One region of the Rhodoferax sp. LS1R11 genome, then DNA from elsewhere that is predicted to be linked to it. Evidence: riboswitches for the same ligand, from Rfam matches in the RefSeq annotation. Region 1 holds a riboswitch; the other holds the start of a gene.

Evidence for each region. Region 1 has a riboswitch for glycine ahead of AC097N_RS11705 (D-amino acid dehydrogenase). Riboswitches for the same ligand answer to the same signal wherever they lie in the genome.
Region 2: another riboswitch for glycine. It lies ahead of gcvT (glycine cleavage system aminomethyltransferase GcvT); the one in region 1 lies ahead of AC097N_RS11705 (D-amino acid dehydrogenase).

Annotation. Positions count from the first base shown of each region.
Region 1 covers NZ_JBWMAW010000008.1:146,172-161,912, reverse strand. The annotation lists gene AC097N_RS11740 (MerR family transcriptional regulator) at 1-196, shown strand, start outside; gene AC097N_RS11735 (PaaI family thioesterase) at 186-620, shown strand; gene AC097N_RS11730 (isovaleryl-CoA dehydrogenase) at 644-1,825, shown strand; gene can (carbonate dehydratase) at 1,863-2,525, shown strand; gene aceK (bifunctional isocitrate dehydrogenase kinase/phosphatase) at 2,537-4,378, shown strand; gene AC097N_RS11715 (acetyl-CoA C-acyltransferase) at 4,425-5,606, shown strand; gene AC097N_RS11710 (acyl-CoA dehydrogenase family protein) at 5,691-6,821, shown strand; gene AC097N_RS11705 (D-amino acid dehydrogenase) at 6,838-8,106, opposite strand; glycine riboswitch at 8,161-8,273, opposite strand; glycine riboswitch at 8,274-8,373, opposite strand; gene AC097N_RS11700 (rhodanese-like domain-containing protein) at 8,448-8,870, shown strand; gene AC097N_RS11695 (patatin-like phospholipase family protein) at 8,884-10,275, shown strand; gene AC097N_RS11690 (HAD family hydrolase) at 10,341-11,000, shown strand; gene AC097N_RS11685 (AraC family transcriptional regulator ligand-binding domain-containing protein) at 11,542-12,588, opposite strand; gene AC097N_RS11680 (carboxyl transferase domain-containing protein) at 12,722-14,344, shown strand; gene AC097N_RS11675 (DUF4410 domain-containing protein) at 14,366-15,382, shown strand; gene AC097N_RS11670 (DUF4126 domain-containing protein) at 15,403-15,741, shown strand, end outside.
Region 2 covers NZ_JBWMAW010000004.1:272,339-288,079, forward strand. The annotation lists gene AC097N_RS07910 (3-oxoacid CoA-transferase subunit B) at 1-4, opposite strand, end outside; gene AC097N_RS07915 (CoA transferase subunit A) at 7-714, opposite strand; gene AC097N_RS07920 (LuxR C-terminal-related transcriptional regulator) at 816-1,358, shown strand; gene AC097N_RS07925 (hypothetical protein) at 1,391-2,227, shown strand; gene AC097N_RS07930 (carboxymuconolactone decarboxylase family protein) at 2,238-2,648, opposite strand; gene AC097N_RS07935 (peroxidase-related enzyme) at 2,729-3,301, shown strand; gene AC097N_RS07940 (chorismate--pyruvate lyase family protein) at 3,340-3,930, opposite strand; gene AC097N_RS07945 (DMT family transporter) at 3,930-4,829, opposite strand; partial or broken gene AC097N_RS07950 (SDR family NAD(P)-dependent oxidoreductase) at 4,829-4,999, opposite strand; gene AC097N_RS07955 (electron transfer flavoprotein-ubiquinone oxidoreductase) at 5,149-6,840, shown strand; gene AC097N_RS07960 (DUF1294 domain-containing protein) at 6,992-7,609, shown strand; glycine riboswitch at 7,664-7,766, shown strand; glycine riboswitch at 7,787-7,932, shown strand; gene gcvT (glycine cleavage system aminomethyltransferase GcvT) at 7,991-9,163, shown strand; gene gcvH (glycine cleavage system protein GcvH) at 9,203-9,574, shown strand; gene gcvP (aminomethyl-transferring glycine dehydrogenase) at 9,589-12,501, shown strand; gene AC097N_RS07980 (L-serine ammonia-lyase) at 12,538-13,926, shown strand; gene AC097N_RS07985 (response regulator transcription factor) at 13,955-14,566, opposite strand; gene AC097N_RS07990 (two-component system sensor histidine kinase NtrB) at 14,579-15,741, opposite strand, start outside.

The sequences.
Region 1 (15,741 bases):
GCCGCAATTGCAGAAGTTCCTGCTGGTGCTGGCCGAGCATCAAAAACAGCTTGAAGCCCAGATGATGGACCTGCAGGCCAACCTGGATGAACTCAAGGTACACCAGCGCGAAGCCAAAGTCCTGCTGGCCAAGAGCCTGAGCCCGCCGGACGCCAAAAGCACCGCCACCAAACCGAAGAAGACCCATGCAGCCTGAAGAAACCCTCTTGGAGCGCGTCCAAAACAGCTTTGACCGCCAGGGTCTGATGCAGCACCTGGGCGCCCGCCTGGTGCGGGTGGAGCCCGGCCTGTGTGTGGTGGCGCTGCCGTACTCCAGCAAGGTGACGCAGCAGCAGGATGGCTTTCATGGTGGCGCCACCGGTGCGCTGGCCGACATTGCCGCAGGTTATGCCGGTTTGACCCTGGCACCAGCGGGCATGGAGGTGGTCACCCTGGAATACAAAATCAACTTCATGGCGGCTTTTCAAGGCGGCGAACTGCACGCCACTGGCCGCGTGGTGAAGGCCGGGCGTCGCGTGATCGTGACCACCGCCGAGGTCGTCCACATCGACGCCGATGGCAAGCAAAGTGCCTGTGCCGTGATGCAGCAAACGCTGATGCCCGTGCCCAAAACGTATTGAACCCAACAATTAAAGGAGACACCATGAACAACATGCCCGGACTGAACTTCCAACTCGGTGAAGACATTGATGCGCTGCGCGATGCCGTGCGCGAATTTGCCCAGGCCGAGATTGCGCCGCGTGCGGCCGAGATCGACAAAACCGACCAGTTTCCCATGGACCTGTGGCGCAAGATGGGCGACCTCGGTGTGCTCGGCATCACCGTGGGTGAAGAGTTTGGCGGCGCCAACATGGGCTACCTCGCGCACATGATTGCGATGGAGGAAATCTCCCGCGCCTCTGCCTCGGTAGGGCTTAGCTATGGCGCGCACAGCAACCTTTGTGTGAACCAGATCAAGCGCAACGGCACCCCCGAACAGCGCAGCAAATACCTGCCCAAACTCATCACCGGCGAGCATGTCGGCGCGCTGGCCATGAGCGAGCCGGGCGCGGGCAGTGATGTGATCAGCATGAAGCTCAAGGCCGAAGACAAGGGCGGCTACTACGTGCTCAATGGCAGCAAGATGTGGATCACCAACGGCCCTGACGCCGACACCCTGGTGGTGTACGCCAAGACCGAACCCGAGCTGGGTGCCCGCGGAGTCACCGCATTCCTGATTGAAAAAGGCATGCCCGGCTTCTCGGTCGCGCAAAAGCTCGACAAGCTCGGCATGCGCGGCAGCCACACCGGCGAGCTGGTGTTCAACAACGTGGAAGTGCCGGCGCAGAACATCCTGGGCGGCCTCAACAGCGGCGCCAAGGTGCTGATGAGCGGGCTGGACTACGAACGCGCGGTGTTGACCGGCGGCCCGCTGGGCATCATGCAGTCGGTAATGGACAACGTGCTGCCTTACATCCATGACCGCAAGCAGTTTGGCCAGAGCATTGGCGAATTCCAGCTGATTCAGGGCAAGGTGGCCGACATGTACACCGTGCTGCAGGCCGGGCGCTCGTTTGCCTACACCGTGGCCAAGAACCTGGACCTGCTGGGTGTGGAGCACGTGCGCCAGGTGCGCAAGGACTGTGCTTCGGTCATTTTGTGGTGCGCCGAAAAAGCCACCTGGATGGCGGGCGAGGGCGTGCAGATTTATGGCGGCAACGGCTACATCAACGAGTACCCGCTGGGCCGTTTGTGGCGCGATGCCAAGCTGTATGAAATCGGCGCGGGCACCAGCGAAATCCGCCGCATGCTGATTGGCCGGGAACTGTTCGCAGAAACCTGCTGAAGGCTCCGGGTTTGACCGCGCAGGCGAAAATACGCCCATGACTTCATCACTACACAACCTGCTAGACAACAACCGCCAGTGGGCGGCCCGCATGGAGCAGCAGCGGCCCGGGTTTTTTACCCAGCTGTCGCATCAGCAAACCCCCAAGTACCTGTGGATTGGCTGCGCCGACAGCCGCGTGCCAGCCAACGAGATCACCGGGCTGGACCCGGGCGAGGTGTTCGTGCACCGCAATATTGCCAACGTGGTGGTGCACTCGGACCTTAACGCCCTGTCGGTCATCCAGTACGCCGTGGACCACCTCAAGGTGGAGCACATCATGGTGGTGGGCCACTACGGCTGCGGCGGCGTGCTGGCCGCGTTGCGCGGTACCCGCGTGGGCCTGGCCGACAACTGGCTGCGCCATGTGCATGACGTGAAGCTGCGCCACCGTGGCCGTATTGACCACTTGAGCGTGCCCGAGCAGGAAGACGTGCTGTGCGAGATGAACGTGATCGAGCAGGTCGGCAATGTGGCGCTGTCCAACGTGATGCAGGACGCCTGGGGCCGGGGCCAGAAGGTGGCCGTGCATGGCTGGTGCTACGGCCTCAAGGACGGCCTGGTCAAGGACCTGGGCGTGACCATGCAGGGCTCGCACGAGGTCATCACTGTGTTTGGCGAAGCCCTCAAGCGTTACCCGCGCGGCGGCATTCTGCTTTAAAGCGCCTGGGCATGTTTCCGCAACGTCTTGACTCCACGGTGGCCTACGACATCGCCAAGGCGATGATGGATGGCTTCAACCGCCATTACCAGTTGTTTCGCACCGAGTCGGGCCGCGCCAAGCACCGGTTTGAAACGTCCGACTGGCATGGCCAGCAACGGGCCCAGCGGGAGCGCATCGAGTTCTACGACCTGCGCGTGCGCGAGGCCTCCACCCGGCTGGAGCGAGAGTTCAAGGCGGGTGAGCAGCCCATGGACATCTGGCAACAGGTCAAGCTGCATTACATCGGCCTGCTGGTCAACCACCACCAGCCGGAGCTGGCCGAGACCTTCTTCAATTCAGTCACCACCAAAATCCTGCACCGCACGCACTTTCACAACGACTTTATTTTTGTGCGACCGGCGGTCAGCACCGAGTACATCGAAAACGGCGAGTCCGAGAAGCGCCCCACCTACCGGGCCTACTACCCGTCCAACAGCAGCATGCAAACGGCGCTGGAGGAGATGGTGGCCGACTTTGACTTGCGCCGCGAGTTTGAAGACCTGTCCCGTGATGTGGGCCATGTGGTGCGCGCCATGACCGCCACGCTGGGGGAGGCCAAGCTGCGCGCCAATTTTCAGGTGCAAGTGCTGACCAGCCTGTTCTTTCGCAACAAGGGTGCCTACATCGTGGGCAAGCTGATCAACGGCTTCAACGAATTTCCGTTTGCGCTACCGGTGCTGCATGCGCCGGTGGGCGACACGCTGGTGATTGATGCCGTGCTGTCTGGCGAAGACGACCTGCTGATGCTGTTCAGCTTTGCGCGCGCCTACTTCATGGTGGACATGGAAATCCCCAGCGCCTACGTGCAGTTTCTGCGCAGCATGATGCCGCGCAAACCACGCAATGAAATCTACAACGCGCTGGGCCTGGCCAAGCAGGGCAAGACGCTGTTTTACCGCGATTTTCTGCACCACCTGCGCCACTCCAGCGACAAGTTTCGCATCGCGCCCGGCATCAAGGGCATGGTCATGCTGGTGTTTGACCTGCCCTCGTTTCCCTATGTGTTCAAGGTCATCAAGGACTACTACCCGCCGCAAAAAGACACCACCCGCGAGCAGATCAAGGGCAAGTACCTGCTGGTCAAACAGCACGACCGTGTCGGCCGCATGGCCGACACGCTGGAGTACAGCGAAGTGGCGTTTCCGCGCGAGCGGTTTGACGACGAGCTGATCCGGGAAATCGAGAAGTTCGCCCCCAGCCAGCTGGAGATCAGCGACCGTGATGGCGATGGCCATCTGGAGGTCATCATCAAGCACGTGTACATCGAGCGGCGCATGATTCCGCTCAACATCTACCTGCAGGAAGCGTTTGACGCGGGCGGTGCCAATGCCGCCGCTGAGGGCCCGGCCGCCGTGCGGGCACGCGAGCAGATCGAGCGTGGCGTGGTCGAGTACGGCAACGCCATCAAGGACCTGGTGGCAGCCAACATCTTTCCCGGCGACATGCTCTGGAAAAACTTTGGCATCACGCGCCACGGCAAGGTGGTGTTCTATGACTACGACGAGATTGAATACATCACCGACTGCAAATTCCGCAAGGTGCCCGCGCCCCGAAACGAAGAAGACGAGATGTCGGGCGAGGTCTGGTACAGCGTGGGCCCGCGCGATGTGTTCCCCGAAACCTTTGGCCCGTTTTTGCTGGGCAACCCGGCCGTGCGCCAGGTGTTCATGAAGCACCACGCCGACCTGCTGGAGGCGAGCTTCTGGCAGGGGCACAAAGACCGCATCCAGGCGGGCGACGTGATTGACGTGTTTCCGTATGACCGCGAAAGACGGTTTTCGTTTGTGCGGGATCAAGCCGCGTTGACTTGACCCGATTTAAAACTATTCAGCTTTTTTATTCTTCAAGGAGTTTGGTATGTCTGACCCGATCGTGATCGTGGGTGCCGCGCGCACCCCCATGGGAAGTTTTCAGGGCGATTTTTCAAGCCTTGCGGCGCATGACCTCGGTGGCGTCGCCATCCAGGCCGCGGTGGAACGCGCCGGTATTGCGCCTGATTCGGTGAATGAAGTGCTGTTCGGCAACTGCCTGATGGCCGGTCAGGGCCAGGCGCCCGCGCGCCAAGCCGGGTTCAAGGGCGGCTTGCTCATCAGCGCGGGCGCGGTGACGCTGTCCAAGATGTGCGGCTCCGGCATGCGCGCGGCCATGTTCGGGCATGACATGCTCGTCGCGGGCAGTGCCGACGTGGTGGTGGCTGGGGGCATGGAGAGCATGACCAACGCGCCCTACCTGCTGCAAAAAGCCCGTGGCGGCTACCGCATTGGCCACGACCGCATGTTCGACCACATGATGCTCGACGGCCTGGAAGACGCCTACGAGGCGGGCCGTTCCATGGGCACCTTTGGCGAAGACTGCGCCGCCAAGTACGGCTTCACCCGTGAAGCCCAAGACAACTTCGCCATCACCAGCGTGAAGCGGGCACAAGCCGCGACGACATCAGGTGCGTTTGCGGCTGAAATCACACCCGTGACGGTCAAGGGCCGTGCCGGTGACACGGTGATTGCCACCGATGAGGCGCCCGGCAAGGTCAAGCTGGAAAAAATCCCGACCCTCAAGCCCGCGTTCAAAAAAGACGGGACGATCACCGCCGCCAGCAGCTCCAGCATCAGCGACGGCGCGGCCGCGCTGGTGATGATGCGCGCGTCCACCGCTGCCAGGTTGGGGCTCAAGCCGCTGGCCAAAATCGTGAGCCACGCCGTGCACGCGCAAGAACCCAACTGGTTCGCCACCGCGCCAGTGGGCGCCGTGAACAAGGCACTGGCCAAAGCCGGTTGGGCCGTGAAAGATGTGGACCTGTGGGAAGTCAACGAAGCCTTTGCCGTGGTGCCGATGGCGCTGATGCATGACCTGAACCTGAGCCATGACATCGTGAACGTGAACGGCGGCGCCTGCGCGCTGGGCCACCCGATTGGCGCGTCCGGCGCCCGCATCATGGTCACCCTGATGTACGCGCTGCAGGCCCGTGGCCTCAAAAAAGGCGTCGCCACCCTGTGCATTGGCGGGGGCGAAGGCACGGCTGTGGCGCTGGAAATGCTATAAATTAGATAGCTGCTAGCGCACGTTGTATCTGGGCTAGCGCCCGATTTCTTATAAATTTTGAACGGATGCCCTCGGGCCTGACCCATGTTGCTGACCCCAGACCAGGAAATGATCCGCGACGCCGTGCGCGATTTTGCCCAAGCGGAGTTGTGGCCGAACGCCGCGAAGTGGGACAAGGAACATCATTTTCCCAAGGCGGCCCACCAGGGCCTGGCCCAGTTGGGCGCCTACGGCATTTGCGTGCCCGAGGAGTTCGGTGGCGCCAACATGGACTACCTGACGGTGGCCCTGGTGCTGGAGGAAATCGCCGCCGGTGACGGCGGCACCAGTACCGCCATCAGCGTGACCAACTGCCCGGTCAACGCCATCCTGATGCGTTATGGCAACGCAGCGCAGAAGAAGCAGTGGCTGACCCCGCTGGCCCAGGGCCAGATGCTGGGCGCCTTCTGCCTGACCGAGCCGCATGTGGGCTCCGATGCCTCCAGCCTGCGCACCACGGCGGTCAAGGACGGTGACGAATACGTCATCAACGGCGTCAAGCAGTTCATCACCAGCGGCAAAAATGGCGATGTAGCCATCGTCATTGCCGTGACCGACAAGGGCGCGGGCAAGAAGGGCATGAGTGCTTTTCTGGTGCCCACCCACGCGCCGGGCTACGTGGTGGCGCGGCTGGAAGACAAGCTCGGCCAGCACAGCAGCGACACCGCGCAGATCAATTTTGACAACTGCCGCATCCCCGCCGAAAACCTGATTGGGGCGGAAGGCGAGGGGTACCGAATCGCGCTGGGTGCCTTGGAGGGCGGGCGCATCGGCATTGCCGCGCAAAGTGTGGGCATGGCGCGCAGCGCCTTTGAGGTGGCGCTGGCCTACGCCAAGGAGCGCCAGAGCTTTGGCACGGCCATCTTCAACCACCAGGCGGTCGGTTTCAGGTTGGCCGACTGCGCGACGCAGTTGGAAGCGGCGCGCCAGCTCATCTGGCACGCCGCCGCGCTGCGGGACGCGGGGCGTCCGTGCCTCAAAGAAGCCGCCATGGCCAAGCTGTTTGCCAGCGAGATAGCCGAGAAGGTTTGCAGCGTCGCCATCCAGACGCTGGGCGGCTACGGCTACGTGAGCGACTTTCCGGTCGAGCGCATTTACCGCGACGTGCGCGTGTGCCAGATTTACGAAGGCACCAGCGACGTGCAGAAAATCATCATCCAGCGCGCGCTGGCCTGACCCGCCTGCCGGTGACTCAGGCCGAGACCGGCGTGCGGCCGGGCAGGGAGGCGGGCAGTGCCTTGGCGCCCAGGCTGTTGTCCACCAGGTTGCCAATCATGTCGGCCGTCATGGCCGAGAGTGTCCAGCCCAGATGGCCGTGGCCGGTGTTGTAAAACACACAGGGCGAACGGCCCCGCCCCACGCGCGGCAGCATGTTGGGCATCATGGGGCGCAGACCGGCCCAGGGCACCACACTGTCGGTGCGTACCCCCGGAAAACATTGCTGCACCCATTCCACCAGCGGGCGAATGCGGTCGGCGCGAATGTCGCGGTTCATGCCGTTGAACTCGGCCGTGCCCGCCACGCGCAGGCGGTCCTGCCCCAGGCGGCTGGTCACCAGCTTGGTGGCGTCGTCCAGCAAACTCACCATCGGGGCCGAGGTCTGGCTTTGCGCGTCCAGCAGATTGACGGTGATGGAATAACCCTTGACCGGGTAGATGTTGACCCGGTCGCCCAGTTGCGCGGCCAACGCGCGGCTGGCCGTGCCTGCGCACACCACCACGCCGTCAAACACCAGCGTGTCGGCGTGGGCGCCGTCCCCGGTGGTCAGGGTGACCTGCTTGCCATCGCTGCGCACCGAGCGGATGTCCTGGCCATACAGCGTGCGCACACCCAGCCGCTCTGCCGCAGCGGCCAGCCCGGCGGTGAATTTGTGAATATCACCCGTGGAGTCGCTGGGCGTGAAATAGCCACCGTAGTACTCGCCAGCCAGTGTGGGTTCAATGGCGCGCATTTCGGCAGGCGTGACCGCCTGGCGTTGCAGGCCGCCTTTGGCCAGCATCTGCGACACCTTGCCCGCGTGGTCAAAGCCGGCCTTGTCGCGGTAGATGTGCAGAATGCCTTCGCGTTGGTGGTCAAAGTCGATGCCTTCCTGTGCCGCCCAGGCAAACAGGTGATCGCGCGCCGCCATCGACAGGCGCACCGTCTCGATGGTGTTTTTCTCGTAGTGCGGCATGGCGGCAATGAACTCGGCAAACCACGATATCTTGTGCCAGCTGGGCTTGGGGTTCACCAGCAGGGGCGCGTCATGGGTGAGCATCCACTTGAGGCCTTTGACAATCGTGGACCAGTGGTTCCAGACCTCGGCGTTGGAGGCCGAGAGTTGTCCGCCGTTGGCAAATGAGGTTTCCATCGCGGCATAGCGGTGTTTCTCAAACAGGGTGACCGTAAAACCACGCCTGGCCAACGCATACGCGGTGGTGATGCCCGTGATGCCACCGCCGATAACAGCTATTTTTTTCATGAGGAAGATCCAAAAAAGAGTCGGGGGTTGGGACGGCGTCGGACATTCGACACCGTCGCCCCCTCTGTTTTGGACCTGAGAGATTCACACCCCGTCCGTGGACGGTGGGCGCTTGCTCCTGCGGTGGACCGGAAGACTAGCTCCGGTCACTCTTCAGAGTGTTTGCTGAACTGATACCGGTTCTTGTGCCTGAGAGATTCCGGGGCGGTTGCTCCTTCGGCGCTTGTATGCAGGGAGACTGCTTCAAGACTCTCCCGATATCATGGACGGGATTATGTCACTGCGGCGGTGGCCCTCGCTGGTCAGCCCATTTTTTCCATCGCGACAACCAGGAGCACCCCATGCCCATCACCAAAGGCTACCAGCAACTCGTCGATGAGGCCATGGCCCAGGTCACGACCTATTCGGTGCCCGAGGTTCAGGCCCGCCTGAACGACCCCAGGACGCAGATCGTGGATATCCGTGACATCCGTGAACTGGCCGAGGGCACCGTGGTGGGCGCTTTTCATGCGCCGCGCGGCATGCTCGAATTCTGGGTGGACCCGGCCTCGCCGTACCACAAGCCCTTGTTCGCCGACGAGTCCAAAGAGTTCATCCTGTTCTGCGGCGCGGGCTGGCGCAGCGCTCTGGCGACCAAAGCCTTGCAGGACATGGGCATGACCAACGTGGCGCACGTTGACGGTGGGTATGCCGAGTGGGTCAAACAGGGCGCCCCCACCGAAACGCTTGAAGCCCAAAAGGCCCGGCGCCAAACCAAACCCTGAGGCGGGGCGGGCCATGGGAATTGACGTGTTGATGCGTCCGGTGCGCTGCGGCATGGCGGCGGCAGCGGTCGCCCTGCTCGGGGCGTGTTCCAGTTTGCACCCCTGGCAAAACCTGCCGATGCAGCCGCAGGCGCGTGCGTTGCCAGCCGCGCCGCCGGATGCCCCGGCGGCCGACGAGCGCTCGATGGTGATGGTGGTCACCATGTCGGGCGGCGGTGCGCGTGCTGCGGCGTTTGGCTACGGCGTGCTCGATGCCTTGCGCCAGACGCGGGTACGCTGGCATGAGCGCGAATTTGCGCTGCTCGACGAGCTGGACGTCATCAGTGGCGTCTCGGGCGGCAGCATCATTGCGGCCTACTACGCGGCTTTTGGCGAGAAGACCTTCTCGACTTTCGAGTCTGCCTACCTGCGGCAAAACTTCCAGAACACGCTCATCAACGACATGCTGCACCCTGGCCGCCTGCATGACCTGTCGTCGCCCTGGTTTGGCCGCAGCAACCTGCTCGCGCAGCGGCTGGACGCGCTGTATGAAGGCAAGACCTTCGGTGATCTGGGCACCCGCGCCGGCCAGCCGCGCCTGCTGATTTCGGCCACCGACCTGTCGCTGGGCTCCAGCTTTGAGTTCACCTGGAACCAGTTTGCGCTGATTTGCTCGGACCTGGCCAGTGTGCCGCTGTCGTTTGCCGTGGCCGCTTCGTCCGCGGTGCCGATCGCGCTGAGCCCGATGACCCTGAAAAACCACAACGCCAACTGCCCGAGCCCTCCGCGGGAGGTTGCCGGTTCGTCCACCAGCGACTACCGCGTGCGCTTGCTCAAAGACAACCAGCGCACCTACCTGGATGCCAAAGTCCGCCCCTACATCCACCTGGTGGATGGTGGCCTGGCCGACAACCTGGGCCTGCGCAGCCTGCTGGACCGCTCGCTGGCCGACGGCGGCATCCGCGACAGCGTGCGGCGCTCGTCCAAAATCGCCATCGAAAAGCTGGTGATCATTGCGGTGAATGCCGAGCGCGACCCGTCCGAGCGCATTGATGACAGCGACACCGTGCCCCGCACCTCGCAGGTGGTGGATGCGCTGCTGTTTGGCTCCGGCGCGCGGGCCACACAGGAAACGCTGGGTCTGCTGAGCGACACCGCTCAAGCGTGGCGGCGTGAACTGCGCCGCGCCACGGCCGACGGCGCCGATTCGTTTGCGCCGGAGGCCCAGATTCATGTGGTCAACGTCAACCTGCGGGATGCGCCCGAGCCGCTGGGGCGCCGCGGGCTGCTCCAGATTCCCACGGCGTTCTCCATTCCGGGTGCGGACGTGAGCCGTCTGATTGAGGCGGGGAGCAACATCCTGCAGCAGTCCCCCGAATTCAAGGCACTGGTGCAGTCCCTGGGCGGCGAGCGACCAGCACCCTGAAGTCATTTGTCCAATATTTTTAACAAAAACGGGCTGTAGCCCATATGGAACTTGCGGAGCATGCTATGAAATTTGAAGCAATCCTGTTTGACTGTGATGGCGTGCTGGTGGACAGCGAGCCCATTGTCAATGCCGTCCTGCGTGACATGCTGGAGGAGCGCGGCTGGGCCATGACAGCGCCGGAGTGCATGCGCTTCTTTGTCGGCAAGTCGGTGCGTGACGAGCGCGTGGCGATTGAAGCGCACACCGGCCAGCCGCTCACCGACGCGTGGATGCAGCTCTTTTACACCCGCCGCAACCATGAGTTAACGCAGCGCCTGGAGATCATCGCGGGCGCCGACGCGGCCGTGCAGGCGGCGCACCGCCACACCGGCCAGCGCATTGCCTGCGCCTCGGGGGCGGACCGGTTCAAGGTGGAAATGCAGCTGACCCAGGTGGGTTTGATGGCGTTCTTCACCGGTCGGGTGTTCAGCGGCCACGAGATGCCACGCTCCAAACCTGCGCCCGACGTCTACCTGGCCGCCGCGCGTCACCTGAATGCGCCAGGCCACCAGTGCCTGGTGATCGAGGACACCACGGTGGGCACCACGGCCGGCGTGGCGGCGGGCGCCACGGTGTGGGCGTACTGCCCGATTCCGGCGAATGGGCCTGCGCTGTTGGCGGCCGGCGCGGCTCAATTGTTCGGCCATATGGGTGACTTGCCTGCCTTGCTGGCCGCTCTTTGACCGAGTGCCTGTTTGGCAGGCACCGTGTTGCAGCCCGCGCCAGATCAGGCTTTGGCGGGTTGTCCCGGCGCTGGTACACAAACTTATCCACAGAAGCTGTGCATGAGAAAAGAAATGCTTTCATCACTGCGCCATGGGGCCAGGCAGCTTCTTTGTATTTTCAAATTGGTTTGAAAAAATAGGTCTTGGGCCCGGTTTCAAGCGAACTTTCTGTTATGTAAATAGAGCTTGAAAGCACTTGTTTTGTGACTTATACCTGCTGCCTATTTAGTAGGCACTGCGTTGAAAGCACTGCCAGATGGGGAATTGGCTTGTTTTCCCTGCGGTGCTCCACAAAGTTATCCACAAAACATGTGCATGAACTTTTTTTCAACTCATTTGCCCTCGCCATGGACCCCTGCCTGTTTCGCAGGCACCGTGCTGCAGGCCGCGCCAGACAAGGCTTTGGCACGGTTGTTCCGGGGCTGCTGCACAAAGTTATCCACAAAATTTGTGCAGTGTCGGGTGGGCGAGTTGTGCTAGGGCGCGGGAGGGAAATGACTCAACCCAAGCGCCGGAACTCCGCCGGAGACTTTCCTGTCCAGCTCTTGAACGCCCGGATAAAACTTTTTTCATTCTGAAACCCCGCCGCCTGCGCCACTTGTTTGACCGGCCGTGCGGTACGCAGCAGCAACTCGCGCGCACGGCTCTGGCGCACGTCGTCTTTCAGCGCCTGCAGGGAGGCGCCTTCGTCTTTCAACTGGCGGTGCAGGGTGCGGGGCGACACATGCAGCAGGGTGGCCAGGTCGTCGGCGCTGTGGGTGTCCGCCGGGTGGGCCACCAGCGCCTGGCGCACGCGCTGCACCAGCAGGCGGTCGCGCCGGTACTGGCGCACGGTCAACGGCAGGGCGCGTTGCAGCATCTGCTGCAACGCGTGTTCGTCGCGCCGCAGTGGCAAGGCCAGGTAGCGCGCATCGAAGCAGATGCCTGCCGGTGAGGTGTCAAACGCGGTGGGGCTGGAGAACAGCACGCCGTACACCTCGGCGTGGGGCGGTGCGGCATACGGAAACTGCGCGCTTTTCAGCGGGATGCGTGAGTCAATCAGCCAGCAGGCCACGCCATGGACGTTGCGCAGCACCGAGACCAGGCAAAACTCGCGCAGGGTGCCCAAGTCGCGGTGCTCGGTGATGGCCAGCCTGGCCTGGTCGCCGGTCACGCTGAGTTGGCAGGTGATGTCGTCGGCAATCAGCCGGTGGTGGCGGCACCAGCGTTGCAGCGCCACGCCCAGCGTGGGCGCGCTGATGGAGGCGCGCACCAGCATGCCGTAGCTGCCCCAGGGCAGGCGGCGGCTGAACCAGCCCAGCGCCTCGTCGTCCAACTCCTGCATGGCGGCACCGGAGATGCGTTCCATTTGCGCGGCGGTGATGCGCGATGCCGGATTCATCAGGCTGGGTGGCGTGATTTGTGCCAGCGCGAGGGCCTGTTCAGGGCTTTTTCCCTGACGTGCATAGGCCTCCATAATGGCGCCCACAAATGCAATGGGTGTCGCGGCAATGCCCGTTGGGTCACGGATGGTCGTGTTGAGGGAGGCAGGTGTGGACGTTGGCATGGCTCAGAGTATCTTTCCATATGGCACGATTTGCAACCTGTGAGGCATCCGGAAATTCCCTGGCGCTTCTATGCTTCGGGGTACACAATGGCGCACCAACCCGCTGCCGTTATTGAACTTCAGAGAGAACCCCATGTCCGTTCTTGATACCAAACTCAACGCCCGCTCTGCCGATTTCCAGGCCAATGCCACCGCCATGCAGGCGCTGGTAGATGACCTCAACGTCCAGATTGCCAAGGTGGCCTTGGGTGGCGGCGACGCCGCCCGCGCCAAGCACACCGGTCGCGGCAAGCTGTTGCCGCGGGACCGGGTGCAGATGCTGCTGGACCCCGGCACGCCGTTTCTGGAGCTGTCGCCGTTGGCTGCCATGGGCATGTACCCCGACCGTGATGGCTCCGACAGCGCGCCCTGCGCGGGTGTCATTGTGGGCATTGGCCGGGTGAGCGGCGTGGACTGCATGATTGTGTGCAACGACGCCACGGTCAAAGGCGGCACTTACTACCCGCTCACGGTCAAGAAGCACTTGCGGGCGCAAGAGGTGGCGCAGCAAAACCGCCTGCCCTGTATCTACCTGGTGGACTCGGGCGGTGCCAATTTGCCGAACCAGGACGAGGTGTTTCCGGACCGCGACCATTTCGGACGCATCTTCTTCAACCAGGCCACCATGAGTGCCGAGGGCATCTCGCAGATTGCCGTGGTGATGGGCAGTTGCACGGCCGGTGGTGCCTACGTGCCCGCCATGAGCGATGAGACCATCATCGTCAAGAACCAGGGCACGATTTTTCTGGGCGGTCCGCCGCTGGTGAAGGCCGCCACGGGGGAGGTGGTCACGGCCGAAGACCTGGGCGGTGGTGATGTGCACACGCGCCTGTCCGGCGTGGCCGATCACCTGGCGCAGAGCGACCTGCACGCCTTGGCGCTGGCGCGGCAAGCAGTGTCGCATTTGAACCAAAAGAAGGTGCTGGCGCCCGCTGTACAAGCGCCTGTTGCTCCTAAATTTGCAGCAGAGGAGTTGTACGGCGTGATTCCGGTCGACACTCGCAAACCGTTTGATGTGCGCGAGATCATTGCCCGCATCGTGGACGAGTCCGAGTTCCACGAGTTCAAGCCGCGTTATGGCGCCACGCTGGTGACCGGCTTTGCCCATATTGAGGGTATGCCGGTGGGCATCATCGCCAACAACGGCATTTTGTTCAGCGAGTCGGCCCTGAAGGGTGCGCACTTCATCGAGCTGTGCTGCCAGCGCAAGATTCCGCTGGTTTTTTTGCAGAACATCACCGGCTTCATGGTCGGGCGCAAGTACGAGAACGAAGGCATTGCGCGCAACGGCGCCAAGATGGTGACCGCCGTGGCCACCGCAGCAGTGCCGAAGTTCACCATCATCATTGGCGGCAGCTTTGGCGCGGGCAACTACGGCATGTGCGGCCGTGCCTTCAGCCCCCGTTTCTTGTGGATGTGGCCCAACGCCCGCATCTCGGTCATGGGCGGCGAGCAGGCGGCCAGCGTGCTGGCCACCGTCAAGCGCGACGGCATTGAGCTCAAGGGAGGCGCCTGGAGCATCGAGGAAGAAGAAGCCTTCAAGGCGCCGATTCGCCGCCAGTACGAAGAGCAAGGCCACCCCTATTTCGCCACCGCCCGCCTGTGGGACGACGGCGTGATCGACCCCGCGGACACCCGCCGCGTGCTGGCGCTGGGCTTGAGTGCATCGCTCAATGCGCCGATCCCGGAAACGAAGTTTGGTGTGTTTAGGATGTAGTCCTTTTCAAAGGGGAATTCAATGCGGGTATTGCTGATCACGCTGGCTTGGCTGGCTGCTGTGGGGTTGAGTGGATGTGCGGGTACCGTACAGCGCGACGCGGGTAGCGCTAACGGGCATGCCAAACTGGTGGGTGCGAGCTACAGCATGATGGAGCTGGTGATGACCGATCAAGCCCGGCGGTTGCAGGTCGACAATCCGCAATTCAATGCACAGGAGTTGGCCGGGTACTTGCAGCGCCGTCTGGACGGCAACGGTTTGTTGAAATCAGACGCCGCGTACAAAGTCAATGTGACGATTGATGAATTTCGGGTTCGCTCCGCTGTCAGTGCGGTGCTTTTCGGCGTCATGGCGGGCACGGACTCCATCGATGGGCATGTGCAGGTTCTGGATGCGCGGGGGCGAACCCTGCATTCGTTCAAGATCAGTGCTTCTTACGGCCTGGGCGGTTGGGGTGGCGGTCAGGATGGCACGCGCATGACCTGGCTTTATGACAAATTCGCCGAGTTGACCGTGAGTGAGTTGATGGGGTCGACCAGTGCAGCGAATGTGTCGAAAACCAAGGCCCCGGCCCGGTTGGCGGCTCCTGCGGCGCCGATCATGATTTCCGCGGATGCGCCGCTCCCCCAAAGCGCGCCGAGAGTCGCCGTGGTCGGTGCATCCGCACTACCCCTCGCATTGGCCAGTCCATCTGCACCGGTCGGTTACACGGCCTCGGGATTTGCCAATATTGACGACGTTGACGCCATCCCCTACCTGGGTGACAAGGGCCGGGCGGCTTACCGTGAATGGCTGACCAAACCAACGCCCCGCGCATTTGCGGTGTCGACGAATGGCTTTTTTGGGCATGCCTGGAGTCTGAAACCGGCGGATCAGACCTTGCCCACGGACCCCACTGAGCGGGTCTTGGTGTCGTGTGAAAAAGCGGCCAAACAAGCTTGCAAGCTTTACGCCGTCAATGGTGCCGTCGTCTGGGTGAAAGCGCCTGTCAATGCCGCTTTGACCAGCGTGCGGGCTGTGACGCCTGTCGCGCAATAGGCGAGTTGTCGCACGTCATCATGGACACCTTGCTTCAATTCTGGCAATCCCTCTCCAGCGCGGCGCAGGGCAGCGCGCACGGCCTGGACATGGCCCAACTGCTGGCCTTGGCTGGCGTGTTGGGATGGGCCAGTGGTTTGCGGCTGTATGCCGTGGTGTTCATGACCGGGCTGGCCGGTTGGCTGGGCTGGCTGCCCTTGCCGCCGGGCTTGTCGGTGTTGCAGCACCCGGCCGTGCTGTTGGGCAGCGGTTTCATGCTGTTCATCGAGTTTTTTGCCGACAAGATACCCGGGCTGGATTCCTTGTGGGACCTGGTGCACTCGGTCATTCGCGTGCCGGGCGGTGCCGCGTTGGCGGCC
Region 2 (15,741 bases), on a different contig from region 1:
CCATGATCAGACTCCTGCTTTCTCGGTGATGGTTCGTTTCTCGATGCGCTTTTCAGGGTTCGCATTGAGCACAAGGCGGTGTACGTAAATGCCTGCCAAATGCACGGCATCGGGATCGAAGGTACCCGTTTCAACAATCTCCTCGACCTCCACCACGGTGATCTTGCCGGCCATGGCCACGGCGGGGTTGAAGTTGCGTGCCGTGCGCCTGAAGATCAAATTGCCGCTCTTGTCAGCCTTCCAGGCCTTGACCAGGGACACCTCAGGCAGCAACGCGCGCTCCATGATGTAGACATGCCCATCGAACTCGCGACTCTCCTTGCCTTCCGCCACCAGCGTACCGACACCGGTGCGGGTGTAAAACGCCGGGATGCCGGCACCACCGGCGCGCAGCTTTTCGGCCAGCGTGCCCTGCGGCGTGAACTCTAGCTGCAGCTCGCCTGCGAGGTATTGGCGCTCGAACTCCTTGTTCTCACCCACGTAGCTGGAGATCATTTTCTTGATCTGCCGGGTCTCCAGGAGCTTGCCCAAACCAAAGCCGTCGACACCCGCGTTGTTGGAGATGACCGTGAGGTCTTTAACACCACTGTCGCGCAAGGCGTCAATCAGCGCCTCGGGAATGCCACACAGGCCAAAGCCGCCTACCGCCATGAGCTGGCCGTCACTGACGATGCCTTGCAGCGCGGCGCTCGCGCTTGGGTAAATCTTGTTCACGGGTCGATCTCCTTCAAACAAATAATGGCATTACGATACTACCTAAGCGCATACGTAGTTTTTCGTAAAGTACAAACCCTAACAGGGATCGCAAAAATCACATGGATATCGACTACCGACTGGCCTTTGATCAAGCCCCCGTGGGCCTGGCGCTTTCGCGCAATCGCACGATGGTGGACTGCAACCGCTACCTGTGCGAGATGTTTGGCGCCTCACACGAACTGCTGGTGGGCCAATCGTTTCAGGTCTTGTACCCCAGCGTCATTGAGTTTGAACGAACCGGCCTGCGCATCGAACCCATTCTGAACCGCAATGGCACTTATGCGGACGACCGCATCATGAAGCGCGCCAGTGGCGAAACCTTCTGGTGCCATGTCACGGGCCGCGCACTCAACAAGGCCGATCCGCATGAGGCGGGCATCTGGACCTTTGATGACCTGAGTTCGCGCCGCCCGGTCAAGGCGGAGCTGACGGCCCGTGAGCGTGAGGTTGCCGCTCACCTGATGGATGGTCTGACCAGCAAAGAGATTGGCAAAACACTCGACATCAGCCACCGTACGGTGGAAATTTACCGCGCCCGGCTCATGCGCAAGTACAAAGCGTCCAACACGGGGGACCTGGTCCACAAATTAATGGCGGGTTAGCGTTTATAGTGAATGCCGAAACAGCATCATGTATGGACAATTCCATTGATCATCGGCATCTCGTCTTAAAAATCACGTTCGTCCTGGCTTTGACCTGCGGCGTGCCGGGGTTAGCCGTCGCGGCACCGACAACGAACGCAGTCTCCGGGCTCGCCCTGGAGCCCCATGACGAAACAATCAACTTACCCGTATTCACCGAAGCGCCAGCCACTGAACCGCGGGAACCCCGCGCCACCAACACCCCCAACATCACTGCGCCGAACCTTCAGAACTTCGGGTTGACCCCCACGCCAGGCGCTGCACCGCGCATGGCCGCGGATGTCCCATTGGGGCATGAAATCGGCAACTCCATCAAGGAAACGCTTCGTCCCCTGCACGACGACCTGGCCCAGACCGGCATTCTGAACGCGGTCCGCAACATGGAATCCGAGCTCGGTCTGCGCAAAAACCATGAATTCAAGGAACGGGCCGACGGCGACCTTTCGTCCGACGACCGGAATGGCAACGAACCCAGAGCCACCTCCTGGGGAAATTACGGCGACGCCTCCAACACGGCCGGGCGGCCCCGGACCGAAGCCGAGGTCAAGGAGGAGCAACTGCGGGCCTCCATCATGTTGGAGCAACTGATTGATGAACTCACCCCTTGGGCCGCGGCAGCTGTAGCCATTTATCTCCTGGGGTATGGCATCAAGCTATTGCGGGCCCACAAACGCGCCAAAGCGGCGCGCCGACGTTCGCGCAACAGCAGGCGCAGTCGTCACAAACGACTTTCACCTCAACCCGCCGAAGACACTCAGGCTCAAGCCCTGTCATCTGATACGGCGGAAGCGGGGAATAACGACACCACGGTTGAAGGCACACGGCCATAACAGGCCACCCTCACACCTGGCCACCCACCACGTCATTGGCGGTGCGAAACGCCTCCACGGCAGCGGGCACGCCGCAATACACCGTGGCATGCAGCAGCACTTCCTGAATTTCAGCGGCGGTGGCGCCATTGTTCAATGCCCCGCGCACATGGCCCTTCAGTTCGTTTTGCTTGCCCAGCGCCGTGAGCATGGCCACGGTGATCAGGCTGCGGGTTTTCAGGTCAAGGCCCGGGCGCTGCCATACATCGCCCCAGGCGGCACGGGTAATGTGGTCCTGAATCGGTTGGGTGAAAGGCGTGGCGTTGGCAAACGCGGTGGCCACAAAGTCTTCGCCCATCACCTGCTTGCGCATGGCCAGACCCTGGTCATAGGCCGATGCGTCGGAAGTAACGATAAGTGGGTTTGTGTTGGCAGCAGTCATACGGTCTCCAGTGAAGGTGCCATGTTAGCGGCGACAGCCTGTATTCTTCCATCCCTATTGACCACATCAAAGGATTCACCATGCCCCGCTACCCTGCCCCCGAACTCAAAGACCTGCCCGACGACATTCGCGCCAAAGTGCTGGAGGTGCAGGAAAAAGCCGGGTTTGTGCCCCATGTATTTCTGGCGCTGGCCCGCCGTCCGGCCGAGTGGCGGGCCTTTTTTGCCTACCACGATGCCTTGATGCTCAAGAAAGACTCGGGCCTGAGCAAGGGTGACCGCGAGATGATCGTCACCACCACCAGCGCGGCCAACAAGTGCCTGTACTGCGTGGTGGCGCACGGTGCGATTCTGCGCATCTACGAGAAAAAGCCGCTGGTCGCTGACCAGGTGGCGGTGAACTACCGCAAGGCGGACATCACACCGCGCCAAAGTGCCATGCTGGACTTTGCGATGAAAGTATGCCTCAAATCCGACGAGATCATTGAGGCCGACTTTGCCGCCCTGCAAGCCCACGGTTTCACCGACGAAGACGCCTGGGACATTGCCGCCATCACCGCGTTCTTTGGCCTCTCCAACCGCATGGCCTCGTTCAGCAACATGATGCCCAACCCCGAGTTTTATACGATGGGGCGGGCACCGAAGGTCAAATAAGCCTCAGCTGAGCAGCCCCTGCAACGGGCATTCGATCTTCATGGTTTTTTCCTCAATAGACGAGTGGGCGCGCTGACGCGCCGTGAAACCGGCCAAGCCCAGGGCTGCTGTGGCGATGCAAATACTTCCATCACCAGCAAGGGCGCGCCACCGCGGGTGAAAACAGAACGGCGCGCAGGCAAGGCCCCCAAGGCCAAGGCCCCGCCCCCCGCCTGCTGCCAGCCGTGGGCCACCTGGTGCCGCCAACGGCTGGAGGGCTTCAGCCCGGTAAACGCCAGCGGCGAGCGTGAGATGCCCTGGCGTGTGAACAGCACATCGGCCAAGGGCCGCAGACCCAGCCCGCGAATCGCACGCCAAGGCCCGTGCGAGGCGGCATACGGCGTCACGCTGCGGGCAAACACCACAGCCAGACCATCAACCCGCAGCACCACCTCACGCACATAACCGGCCTGGACCTGGGGCAACCCAAGCGCACGCGACTCATCCGGGGAAAGTGCCTGACGCCCCTGAGCGAGCAACTGAACGCTGAAAACCTGACCCGCTGCAGCCAGGCGCGCACTGAGCGAGCCGTTCGCGCCCACCCAGGCCCGTGCTGGGCCACGGCAAGGGTTTTGGGTCGTCCAGCCCATCAGCGATGCGCCCGGATGGAGGCCAGAATGCCCAGCGTGAACAGCACCGCCGCCACCCCTTGTGACGGGCTCGGCCAGGTGCCGTCCCACACAAAAGAATAAAAAAGCGCAAAGAGTGTCTCGCTGACAATCAATTGACCACACAGGCTGACACTCAGTCGTTGACTGGCCACGTTCCACAAAATGCTAGCCAGCCAGGCTGAGCCCACGCCAGTTGCTATACAAACAATAGCTAACTCCGCACGGTTATCAAGGGCCAGAAGCTCTTTTGCATCAGAACCCGCCAGCAACCACAGTATCAGGGCCCCCACGCCGGTGGCGATGCCGATCCAGTTGGTCCATTCGGCGGCACTGACCTCGGGATGCCGCTTGAGCCAGGCCGCATTCAGAATAGCAAAGGCAGTCCAGCACATCATGGCCACCGTGGCCAGCAGCACGCCCCACCAGAACTGCGAGCCACCATGCCCCGGCGCGACGTCCCCCGCCGGGATGGCATTCATCATGAGCACCAGACCCGCTGACGTCAGTACCAGCCCGGGCAACAAGGAGGACCATTTCAAACCCACCGGCTTGCCCAGCAACATGACCCAAAGCGGAATGGTGCCAATGATGAGCGTGGGCACCTCGGTCCCCGCGCGGTGAATGGCCAGGGCCAGCAGCAGGTAGTAACCGGTTGCACCCACCAGGCTCAAGCCCAGGGCCGTCAAGGCCTGGGGCACCGTGGGCCACTGGTGTGAGCGCCAAGTGACGGCCATCATCAGCGCCGCGACGGCGCCATAACTCACAAACCGGCCAGCCGTCAGGTCAACCGATGACAAACCCGGCGTCACGCGCGGCACCACAAAAACGAGACCCCACAAGGCGCCAGCCGCCAAACCGGCCGCGATCCCCCTCAGCATCCAAACCCAATCAGCACGGCGTCCAGGTCCTTGCGCTTGTCCATCCGGCGACTCGCCAGCACCACGACAGCACCGGCGCGTGCCAATGTTCTGGCAAACTCGGCACCCCAACCGCTGGATGCGCCGGTCACAAAAGCCAGGCGGCCCGAAGGATCGATGCTGTAAACCATAAGAGAATCTCCACTGAACAGGTATTGACCCCTCAGGGCCATCGGGTCACCGAATAAAATCCGCAGAACAATTGACATTGCCCTTGGCGCATGGTGTGACGACCAGGCACCGCCCTATTATCAAGCGACCCCCTCAAACGAGACACACGATGACAAACCAGGAAATCTTGACCCAGTTCGGCCCCCGTGAAGCGATGGAATACGACGTGGTCGTGGTCGGCGGCGGCCCCGGTGGCCTGGCCACGGCCATCCGCCTCAAGCAGTTGGCCGCTGAAAAAGGAACCGACCTCTCGATCGTGGTGCTCGAAAAAGGCTCCGAGCCCGGCGCCCACATCTTGTCGGGCGCCATCATGGACCCCAAGGCCCTGACCGAACTGATTCCCGACTGGAAACAACGCGGTGCGCCGCTGAACCAACCGGTGACCGACGACGCCTATGTTTTCCTGGGTGAGAAATCGGGTTTTCGTGTGCCCAACATGGTGCTGCCGCCCTTCGCGCACAACCACGGCAACTACATCATCAGCCTGGGTGCGGTGACCCAATGGCTGGCCGAGCAGGCGGAAGCGCTGGGCGTTGAAATCTTCCCCGGCTTCACCGCCGCTGAAGTGCTCTACAACGACGACGGTTCCGTCAAAGGCGTCGCCACCGGCAACATGGGTGTGGGCAAAGACGGCGAACCGATGGAGAGCTTCCAGCTGGGTATGGAGCTGCTGGGCAAGTACACCGTTTTTGCCGAAGGCGCACGCGGTCACCTGGGCAAGCAACTGATTGCCAGGTACAAACTGGACGAAGGGCGTGACCCGCAAAGCTTTGGCCTCGGCATCAAAGAGTTGTGGGAGATTGACCCCAGCCGCCACAAGCCTGGCTTTGTGATGCACACCGCCGGCTGGCCCATGGAAAGCGACACCTACGGCGGCGCCTTTCTGTACCACATGGAAGGCAACAAGGTTGCCGTGGGCTTTGTCACCGGCTTGGGCTACAGCAACCCGTACCTGAGCCCGTTTGAAGAATTCCAGCGCTGGAAGACCCACCCCAACGTGCGCTACTACTTCGAGAACGACAAAGGCGAAGTCACAGCCAAGCGCCTGTCCTATGGCGCACGCGCCATCAATGCCAGTGGCATCAATGCCCTGCCCAAGACCGTATTCCCCGGTGGCTGCCTGATCGGCTGCAATGCGGGTTACCTGAACGTGGGACGCATCAAAGGCAGCCACGCTGCCATCAAGACCGGCATGCTGGCCGCTGAAGCGGCCTATGACGCCGTGGTCGCAGGACGCCAGCACGACGAACTGAGTGCCTACCCCGAAGCGTTCGAGAAGAGCTGGCTGCACACCGAGCTCAACAAAGACCGCAACTTCAAAAACTGGTTCAAGCACGGCCTGACCGTGGGCACCCTCATGAACGGGTTTGAGCAATTCGTCCTGCGCGGCAACATCCCCTGGACGATTCGCCGCGACAAGCCGGACCACGCCTACCTGAAGCCCGCAGCCGAGTGCAAACCCATCATTTATCCCAAGCCGGACGGCAAACTCACCTTTGACCGCCTCTCCAGCGTGTTCATCAGCAACACCAACCATGAAGAACAGCAGCCTTCGCATTTGACGCTGAAAGATGCATCGGTTCCCGTGTCGATCAACCTAGCCAAATATGCCGGCCCGGAAGCCCGCTACTGCCCGGCGGGCGTGTACGAGTTCGTGAAGAACGACGACAACACGGACCGCCTGCAGATCAACGCGCAGAACTGTGTGCACTGCAAGACCTGCGACATCAAGGACCCGACGCAGAACATTGTGTGGGTGACGCCGGAGGGCGGCGGGGGGCCGAATTACGCGGGGATGTGACGCGAGATTACTGGTAAATAAAACGGGGCCATTTGGCCCCGTTTTGTTTTCTGTTTGATGGATTTCCAAGACATTCTGGAATGTCTATGTAGAGCGACTCATACAGTTTCGCCTCTTAAAATTTGTGTGTCACACATCACTTTTAATTTATATGCGATTCGAAGGTATTGTCAAATCCTGGAACGAAGACCGTGCATTCGGCTTCATCGAAACCGCCCAAGGCGGACAGGAAATATTTCTACACACCACAGCCCTCCCGGCTCGTGCGGGTCGTCCCTCGTTGAATCAACGCGTGACATTTGAGGTTGAACTCAACCGCGAAGGCAAAAAGCGCGCAAAGAATGTTCAACTTCAAAGTGCGAGTCAGGCCATTCGACCTCGCGTCCGAAATAGAACGGCCGAATGGGGCGGTGCTACGCTATTTGCCGTTCCGGCCTTCATGGCTTTCTATTTGGTTTTGGCTGTTTTCTGGCCAATACCGCGTATGGTCGCGACCGCGTATCTGCTCCTCAGTGTCGCTTGCTTTATTGCATACGCCGCCGACAAGTCAGCCGCGGCAACAGGCCGATGGCGAACGAAAGAGAGTTCGCTGTTGATGCTGGGCCTTATCGGAGGTTGGCCCGGTGGAATCATTGCGCAACAGTTTTTGCGTCACAAATCCACCAAGGCATCGTTTCGCTCGGCATTTTGGGGCACTGTTTTACTCAATGTCATGGGATTCGCTGCCTTAAGCTCACCATGGTTGGGTGGCTGGTTGCTATTGAAGTAAGTCCGAGCGAACAAGAGAGCCTGTCTTACCCCCTCCGCCCACCTCGTTTAGAATCCCATCCGGTCAGGAGAGAGTTTTCCCCGAGAAGACCGCCGAAGGCGCAGGACCGCTGATTGCAGCAGTCTGAACGCTCAGGCAAAAGGACTGACCAACGTTGAATGGCCGAAGGGCCTTTGACGAAACCCCACTGGAGAGAGGTTGCTTGCCCACACATGGCCAGCAGCCCACCGAAGGAGCAACCCGCAGTCTGCGCACCTTTTGCCTGGCAACAGGTGCACGCAGGCCCGGCGAATCTCTCAGGTAAAGCGGACAGCGGGGGCAGCACTTGGCGTACGCAGCTTGCGGGCGCCGAGTTTTTGACTTGCCCTCCGAGAAACCGCCATGTCCCAGACCTCCGCGCCCCCTGCTTCCGCCCTGTTGACCACACCCCTCAACGCCTTGCACCTGGAGCTGGGCGCCCGCATGGTGCCGTTTGCCGGTTACGCCATGCCGGTGCAATACCCCAGCGGCCTGATGGCCGAACACCACCACACGCGCACTGCCGCCGGTCTGTTTGACGTCTCCCACATGGGCCAGTTGCGTCTGGTCGGGCCCGACGCTGCAGCCGCCCTGGAAAGCCTGATGCCCGTGGACGTGATCGACCTGGCGGTGGGCAAGCAGCGCTATGGTCTGCTGCTCAATGAGGACGGCGGCATCATCGACGACCTGATGTTCTTCAACCGGGGCAACAACGAGATTTTTGTCATCGTCAACGGCGCCTGCAAGGTGGGTGACATCGCCCACATTCAGGCCCACATCGGCACGCGCTGCCAGGTCATTCCGATGCCGGAGATGGCGCTGCTGGCGCTGCAAGGCCCGCAGGCGGTAACAGCCCTCTCGCGCCTGGCGCCCGGCGTGGAGAAGCTGGTGTTCATGACCGGAGGCAACTTCGCGGTAGACACCGGCACGCAGAAATTTGACGTATTTTTGACGCGCAGCGGCTACACCGGCGAAGACGGGTTTGAGATTTCCGTCCACAACGACCACGCCGACGCGCTGGCCCGCGCCCTGCTGGCACAAGCCGAAGTCAAACCGGTGGGTCTGGGTGCCCGCAACTCGTTGCGCCTGGAGGCGGGTCTGTGCCTGTACGGCAATGACATCGACACCACCACCACCCCCGTGGAAGCCAGCCTGAACTGGGCCATGCAGAAGATGCGCCGCACCGGTGGCGCCCGCGCAGGCGGCTTCCCGGGCGCTACAAAAATACTAGCAGCTCTCGTAGATAGTACGGGGGCTACAGGCCTAAAAGGCACTAAAAAGCGTGTGGGCCTGATGGCACTGGAGCGCATTCCTGTGCGCGACCACACCGAGCTGCAAGACACCCAAGGCAACAAGATTGGCGAAGTCACCAGCGGCCTGCTGGGGCCCACCATCGACAAGCCGGTGGCCATGGGCTACGTGGCGTCCGAGTTCGCCGTGCCGGGTGTGAAAATCAACGCCATCGTGCGTGGCAAACCGGTGCCCATGGAAGTGGTCGCCATGCCGTTTGTACCCACACGGTATTACCGCGGTTAAGTTTTAAATTTCTTTGACATCTCATTTTTGGAGAACCCCATGACGATCAAGTACACCCCCGACCACGAATGGCTCAAGATTGATGGCGACACCGCCACCGTGGGCATCACCCACCACGCGCAAGACGCCCTCGGCGATGTGGTGTTTGTGGACCTGCCCGAAGTGGGCGCCACCTTTGCCGCCAAGGACATCGCCGGTGTGGTGGAGTCGGTGAAAGCTGCGGCCGACGTGTACATGCCCGTGACCGGTGAAATCACCGAGGTGAACGAGGCCCTGCGCGCCGACCCGGCCCTGGCCAACTCCGACCCGCTGGGCGCGGGCTGGTTCTTCAAGGTCAAACTGGCCAACCCCGCCGAGCTGGACGCCCTGATGGACGAAACCGGCTACACCAGTTTTTCTGCCAACGCCTGATTTAGGAAATTTTCATGTTGATGCAATCCGCCAAACCCTTGAGCGAGCTGGAAAACGCTTCTGAATTTTTGGCCCGCCACATTGGCGTGGACGAAGCCGATGAGGTCTTGATGCTGCAGGTCGTGGGGTCAAGCTCACGGCGCGAGCTGATTGACGGCATCGTGCCGCGCTCGATTGCGCGCCACAGCCAGATGGCCATTCCTGCGGCCATCACCGAGGCCGCAGCGCTGGCCGAACTGAAGGCGATTGCATCGAAGAACAAAATTTTCAAAAACTACATCGGCCAGGGCTATTACGACACCCACACGCCCGGCGTGATTCTGCGCAACATTCTGGAAAACCCGGCCTGGTACACCGCTTACACGCCCTACCAGGCCGAGATCAGCCAGGGCCGCATGGAGGCGTTGGTGAACTTCCAGACCATGATCACCGACCTGACCGGCATGCCCATGGCCAATGCCTCGATGCTGGACGAAGCCACGGCCGCCGCCGAAGCCATGACGCTGGCCAAGCGCAGCGTCAAGAGCAAAAGCAAGACCTTCATCGTGGCCGGCGACTGCCATCCGCAAACGATTGAGGTCATTCAGACCCGCGCCGCGCCCTTGGGCATTGAAGTACTCATCGCTATGTCGGGCCCCGAGTGGAATGACCTGCTGGCCAACCGCGATTACTTTGCGGTGCTGGCGCAATACCCGTCCACCAGCGGGCGAGTTGACGACCTGCGTGCTGATGTGGCAACGGTCCACGCCAAACAGGCCGCTTTCATCGTGGCCGCCGACCTGCTGGCGCTTACCCTGCTGGTGCCGCCCGGCGAGTGGAATGCCGACATCGTAGTGGGCACCACCCAGCGCTTTGGCATGCCCCTGTGCAACGGCGGCCCACACGCCGCTTACCTGGCGTGCCGTGATGAATTCAAACGCTCCATGCCCGGCCGTCTGGTGGGTGTGAGCGTGGACTCGCATGGCAACCCCACTTACCGGCTGGCGCTGCAAACGCGCGAACAACACATTCGCCGCGAGAAGGCCACCTCCAACATCTGCACCGCACAGGTGTTGCCCGCCGTCGTGGCCAGCATGTACGCGGTCTACCACGGCCCGCAGGGTCTGAAGCGCATCGCCCAGCGCGTGGCCGCCTTCACCGCCATCCTGGCCCGCGGCCTGACACAAATGGGCTGCACGCTGAGCCACACCAGTGCTTTTGACACGCTCACGGTCAAAACCGGAGATGCTACTAATTCAATAGCTGCCCGCGCACAGGCGGCGGGGGCTAACCTGCGTATTTACTTCAAAGAGTACCTCTGTATCTCGCTGGACGAGACCACCACGCGTGCCGACATCGAGCAGGTTTGGAGCTTTTTCGCCAAAGACTGCCAGGCCCTGCCTGAAGTGGCCGCTTTCGACAAAGGCATTGAGTCGCTGATCCCCACCGGGTTGCGCCGCACCAGCAGCTATTTGACGCACCCGGTGTTCAACACACACCACAGCGAAACCGGCATGTTGCGCTACATCCGCCGCCTGAGCGACAAAGACCTGGCACTGGACCGCAGCATGATTCCGCTGGGCAGCTGCACCATGAAGCTCAACGCCACCAGCGAGATGATTCCCATCACCTGGCCCGAGTTCGCCAACATCCACCCGTTTGCGCCGCACGACCAGTTGCAAGGCTACAAAGAACTTGATGAACAGCTGCGCGCCTGGCTGTGCCAGGCCACCGGTTACGCGGGCATCAGCCTGCAGCCCAACGCCGGTTCGCAAGGCGAATATGCCGGTTTGCTGGTGATCAAGGCCTTTCATGAAGCCCATGGCCAGGGCCATCGCCATATCTGCCTGATTCCCGCCAGCGCGCACGGCACCAACCCGGCCAGCGCCCACATGGCAGGCCTCGACGTGGTGGTGACCGCCTGCGACGCGCAGGGCAATGTGGACATGGCGGACCTGCAAGCCAAATGCGAGCAGTACAGCAAACATCTGGCGGCAGTGATGATCACCTACCCCAGCACGCACGGCGTGTTCGAAACCAGCGTGAAAGAACTCTGCGCGATGGTGCACGCCCACGGTGGCCGCGTTTACGTGGACGGCGCCAACATGAACGCGCTGGTCGGCGTGGCCGCCCCCGGCGAGTTTGGCGGTGACGTGAGCCACCTGAACCTGCACAAGACCTTCTGCATTCCGCACGGCGGCGGCGGTCCCGGTGTGGGCCCTGTGTGTGTGGTGGCTGACCTCGTGCCCTACCTGCCAGGCCACGTGACCGGCGGCCTGCCCAGCAAGGGCGTTGGCGCCATCTCTGCCGCGCCTTTGGGCAACGCGGCGGTGCTGCCGATCAGCTGGATGTATTGCCGCATGATGGGCCCTGAAGGCCTGCAAGCCGCCACCGAGGTGGCGATTTTGAGCGCCAACTACATCAGCGCCCGCCTGAAAGACCACTACCCCACGCTGTACGCCAGCGCCAACGGCCATGTGGCACACGAGTGCATTCTGGACCTGCGCCCCTTGAAGGAAAGCAGTGGCGGCGCCAACGGCATCTCGGCCGAAGACGTGGCCAAGCGGTTGATGGACTATGGTTTTCACGCCCCCACGCTGAGCTTCCCGGTGGCCGGCACCTTGATGGTCGAACCGACCGAGAGCGAAACCCTGGACGAGCTGGACCGCTTCATCAACGCCATGATTGCCATCCGCGAAGAGATTGCCAAGGTCGAGCGTGGCGAGTGGCCGCAAGACAACAACCCGCTCAAGCACGCACCACACACGGCCGCGTCCCTGATGGGTGCCGAGTGGGACCACCCCTACTCCCGCGAGGTGGGCGGCTTTCCGCTGGCCACCCTCAAGCAGGTCAAGTACTGGCCCCCCGTAGGCCGGGTGGACAACGTCTATGGCGACCGCAACCTGTTCTGCTCGTGCGTTCCTTTGACGGAATACGCAACGAGTTAAAGCAGGACCTCAGGACGGCACTTCAGGAGAACACCCGTGGCAGTCTCTGTTTTTGACCTGTTCAAGATTGGCATTGGCCCCAGCAGCTCGCACACCGTGGGCCCCATGCGCGCGGCACGACAGTTTGTGGCGCGGTTGCAGCACAGCGGCTTGCTGGCGCAAACGGCCACGGTGCGCTGCTGGTTGCACGGCTCACTGGGCGCCACCGGCAAGGGCCACGCCAGCGATGTGGCGGTGCTGCTGGGCCTGTCAGGCCATGAGCCCGACACGGTGGAGGTAGACCACATCCCCGCACTGCTGGCGCAGGTGCGCAGCAGCCAGCAACTTGCATTGGCAGGCTCGCACCGCATTGCCTTCCATGAGAAAGACGACCTGCTTTTCATGCGGGCACCGCTCCCCTTTCATGCCAACGGCATGCGCTTTGTAGCGCTGGACGCCGCGGGCCAGGAGCTGGAACAGCGGGTGTATTACTCGGTGGGCGGCGGCTTCATCGTGAGTGACGAAGTGGCGGCCGACGGCACGCGCCAAAAGGCGATCGCACCTGACGCTACGGTGCTGCCGCTGCCCTACACCAGCGGCGACGCGCTATTGCAGCTCACCGCGCAACACGGTCTGAGCATCGCGCAAATCATGCGGCGCAACGAGCAACATTGGCGCAGCGATGCCGAGATTGACGCAGGCCTGTTGCGCATCTGGCAGGTGATGCAGGACTGCGTCAAACGTGGCTGCGCGACCGACGGCGTGCTGCCTGGCGGCTTCAAGGTCAAACGTCGCGCCAAGCCGCTGTTGCAGGCGCTGACCGCCAACCCCGAGCAAGCCCTGCGTGACCCGTTGCAGGTGATGGACTGGGTGAACCTCTACGCACTGGCGGTGAACGAAGAAAACGCCGCGGGTGGGCGCGTGGTCACCGCCCCCACGAACGGCGCGGCCGGCATCATCCCCGCCGTGTTGCACTACTACACGCGCTTTGTGCCGGGGGCCACGGATGCAGGCGTGATTGACTTCCTGCTCACGGCCGCAGCCATTGGCATCCTTTACAAGGAAAACGCCTCCATCAGCGGCGCCGAGGTGGGGTGCCAGGGCGAGGTGGGCGTGGCCTGCTCCATGGCCGCCGCCGCCTTGTGCGCGGTGATGGGCGGCACACCCGCACAGGTGGAAAATGCCGCCGAGATCGGCATGGAACACCACCTGGGCCTGACCTGCGACCCGGTGGGCGGTCTGGTGCAAATCCCCTGCATCGAGCGCAACGCCATCGCCTCCGTCAAAGCCATCAACGCCGCCCGCATGGCACTGCGCGGCGACGGCAGCCATTTTGTGAGCCTGGACAAAGTCATCAAAACCATGCGCGAGACCGGCGCGGACATGAAGACAAAATACAAAGAGACGGCGCGAGGCGGTTTGGCCGTCAATATTGTGGAGTGCTAGAAACCTGGGCGGTGGGCCAAAGCCGTCTTCAAGCCAGACGCCCCATGCGGTGAGCCAGCTCCACCGCCGAATTCACCCGCAGTTTTTCAAAAATATTGGCACGGTGAAACTCCACCGTGCGCGGCGTGATGCCCATGTGATCGGCGATGTTCTTGTTGTAGTGGCCTTGCAGCAACTGGTCCAGCACCTCACGCTCGCGCACACTGAGTCCGGCCAGGGCCTGCTGAAACAGCAGCCGCTCCTGCGAGTCGGCTTGCAGGGTAAGCGCAGCCTGGCGGGCCGCTTCCACCTTGTCGACCAGCAGGTTGTTTTGAAAGGGCTTCTCCAGAAAGTCCCACGCCCCATGCTTGACCGCGGCCACGGCCATGCCCAGGTCGCCGTGGCCGGTCAGAAACAGGACCGGCCAGGGCCAGGCCATGGCCTTGAGTTGTTCGAAGGTGGCCAAGCCCGACAGCGGCTCCATGCGAATATCGAGCAAAACCACACAGCATTCCCACAGGTCTTTGCCCGTGCGCAGGGACTGCAAAAACACGTCGCCACCGCTCCAGCTGCGCGTGGGCAGTCCGCGCGAATCCAGCAGCCAGGCCAGGCCATCGCGAAAATCAGGGTCGTCGTCGACGAGGTGGACAGTGGGGTTCATGGTTTCACGGGCTCACACAGTCAGGGGCAGCCACATCGTAAATTGTGCACCGTTCAGGTCGGCGCTGTGCTCCACATCGATCCGACCATGGTGTGCTTCCATGATGGAGCGGCAGATCGACAAACCCATGCCCATGCCGCCCGCTTTTTGGCTGGCAAAGGCGTCAAAAATGCGGTGGCGCTGGTCGGGGGGCACGCCCGGGCCGCTGTCTTCCACCCGGATGCCCGCCAGGGTGTCGGTCTGCACCAGACTGACACGCAGGATGGCGGGCGATGGCGCACCAGATCGCTCTGCGCGCGCGGCCCACTCGGTGGCGTTCAGCACCAGGTTGTGCAGGGCGTGTTCGAGCAGCAATTCATCCGCCGGCAAGGTGAGTTCATGCTCGGGCAGACACAGCTCCAGTTTCAGTCCATCCGGCAAAGGCACATGGCCCACCACGCGGGCGACGAACCGGGTGAGCGCCAGCGGCTGGTAGCTCATTTCCTGCCGCCGGGCAAAGGCGTTGACGCGCTGGATCACCCGCCCCGCCTTGTCGGCCAGGCGCTCCATCCGCTCGACCACGGGGGTCACGTCCTCCAGCGCCATGCGCCCATCACGCAGCCGGTTCAACAGGCCATTGGCAAAACTGCTGAGCGCGCCCAGCGGCTGGTTGAGCTCATGGGCCAGGGTGGAGGCCACCTCGCCCACCGCCACCAGACGCCCGGACGCTTCGAGCAGCTCCTGGCGGCGGGCGGCCAGGCGCTCGGTGCGTTTGCGTTCGGTGATGTCCAGCACCGAGCCCATCCACCCGATGACCCGGCCATCGGCCAGTGTCAGGGGGGCGACATGCGCCAGCACATCCAACAGCTGGCCCTGGCTGTGGCGCAACTGCATTTCCACCCCCACTTGTTGCGCCATGGGCTGATTCAGGCTCTGGCGCAGCAACTGAAACTCGTCCCCCTGCTCCGGTGGCCAGTACGGCAGGGCCTCGGTGTGGCCCAGAATTTCTGACGGGCTCAACCCCACCATGCGGCAAAAAGTCTGGTTGGCGTACAGCAGCTGACCCCGGGGGTCCCAGGCACGCAGCCCCAGCGTGATGGAGCGCTCCATGGCCGTGCGCAGTGCCATTTGGGTTTGCAACTGGGATTCGGCCCGCTGTCGCCGCGCCGTGTCCCGCCGCAAAACATAAAGTGCCA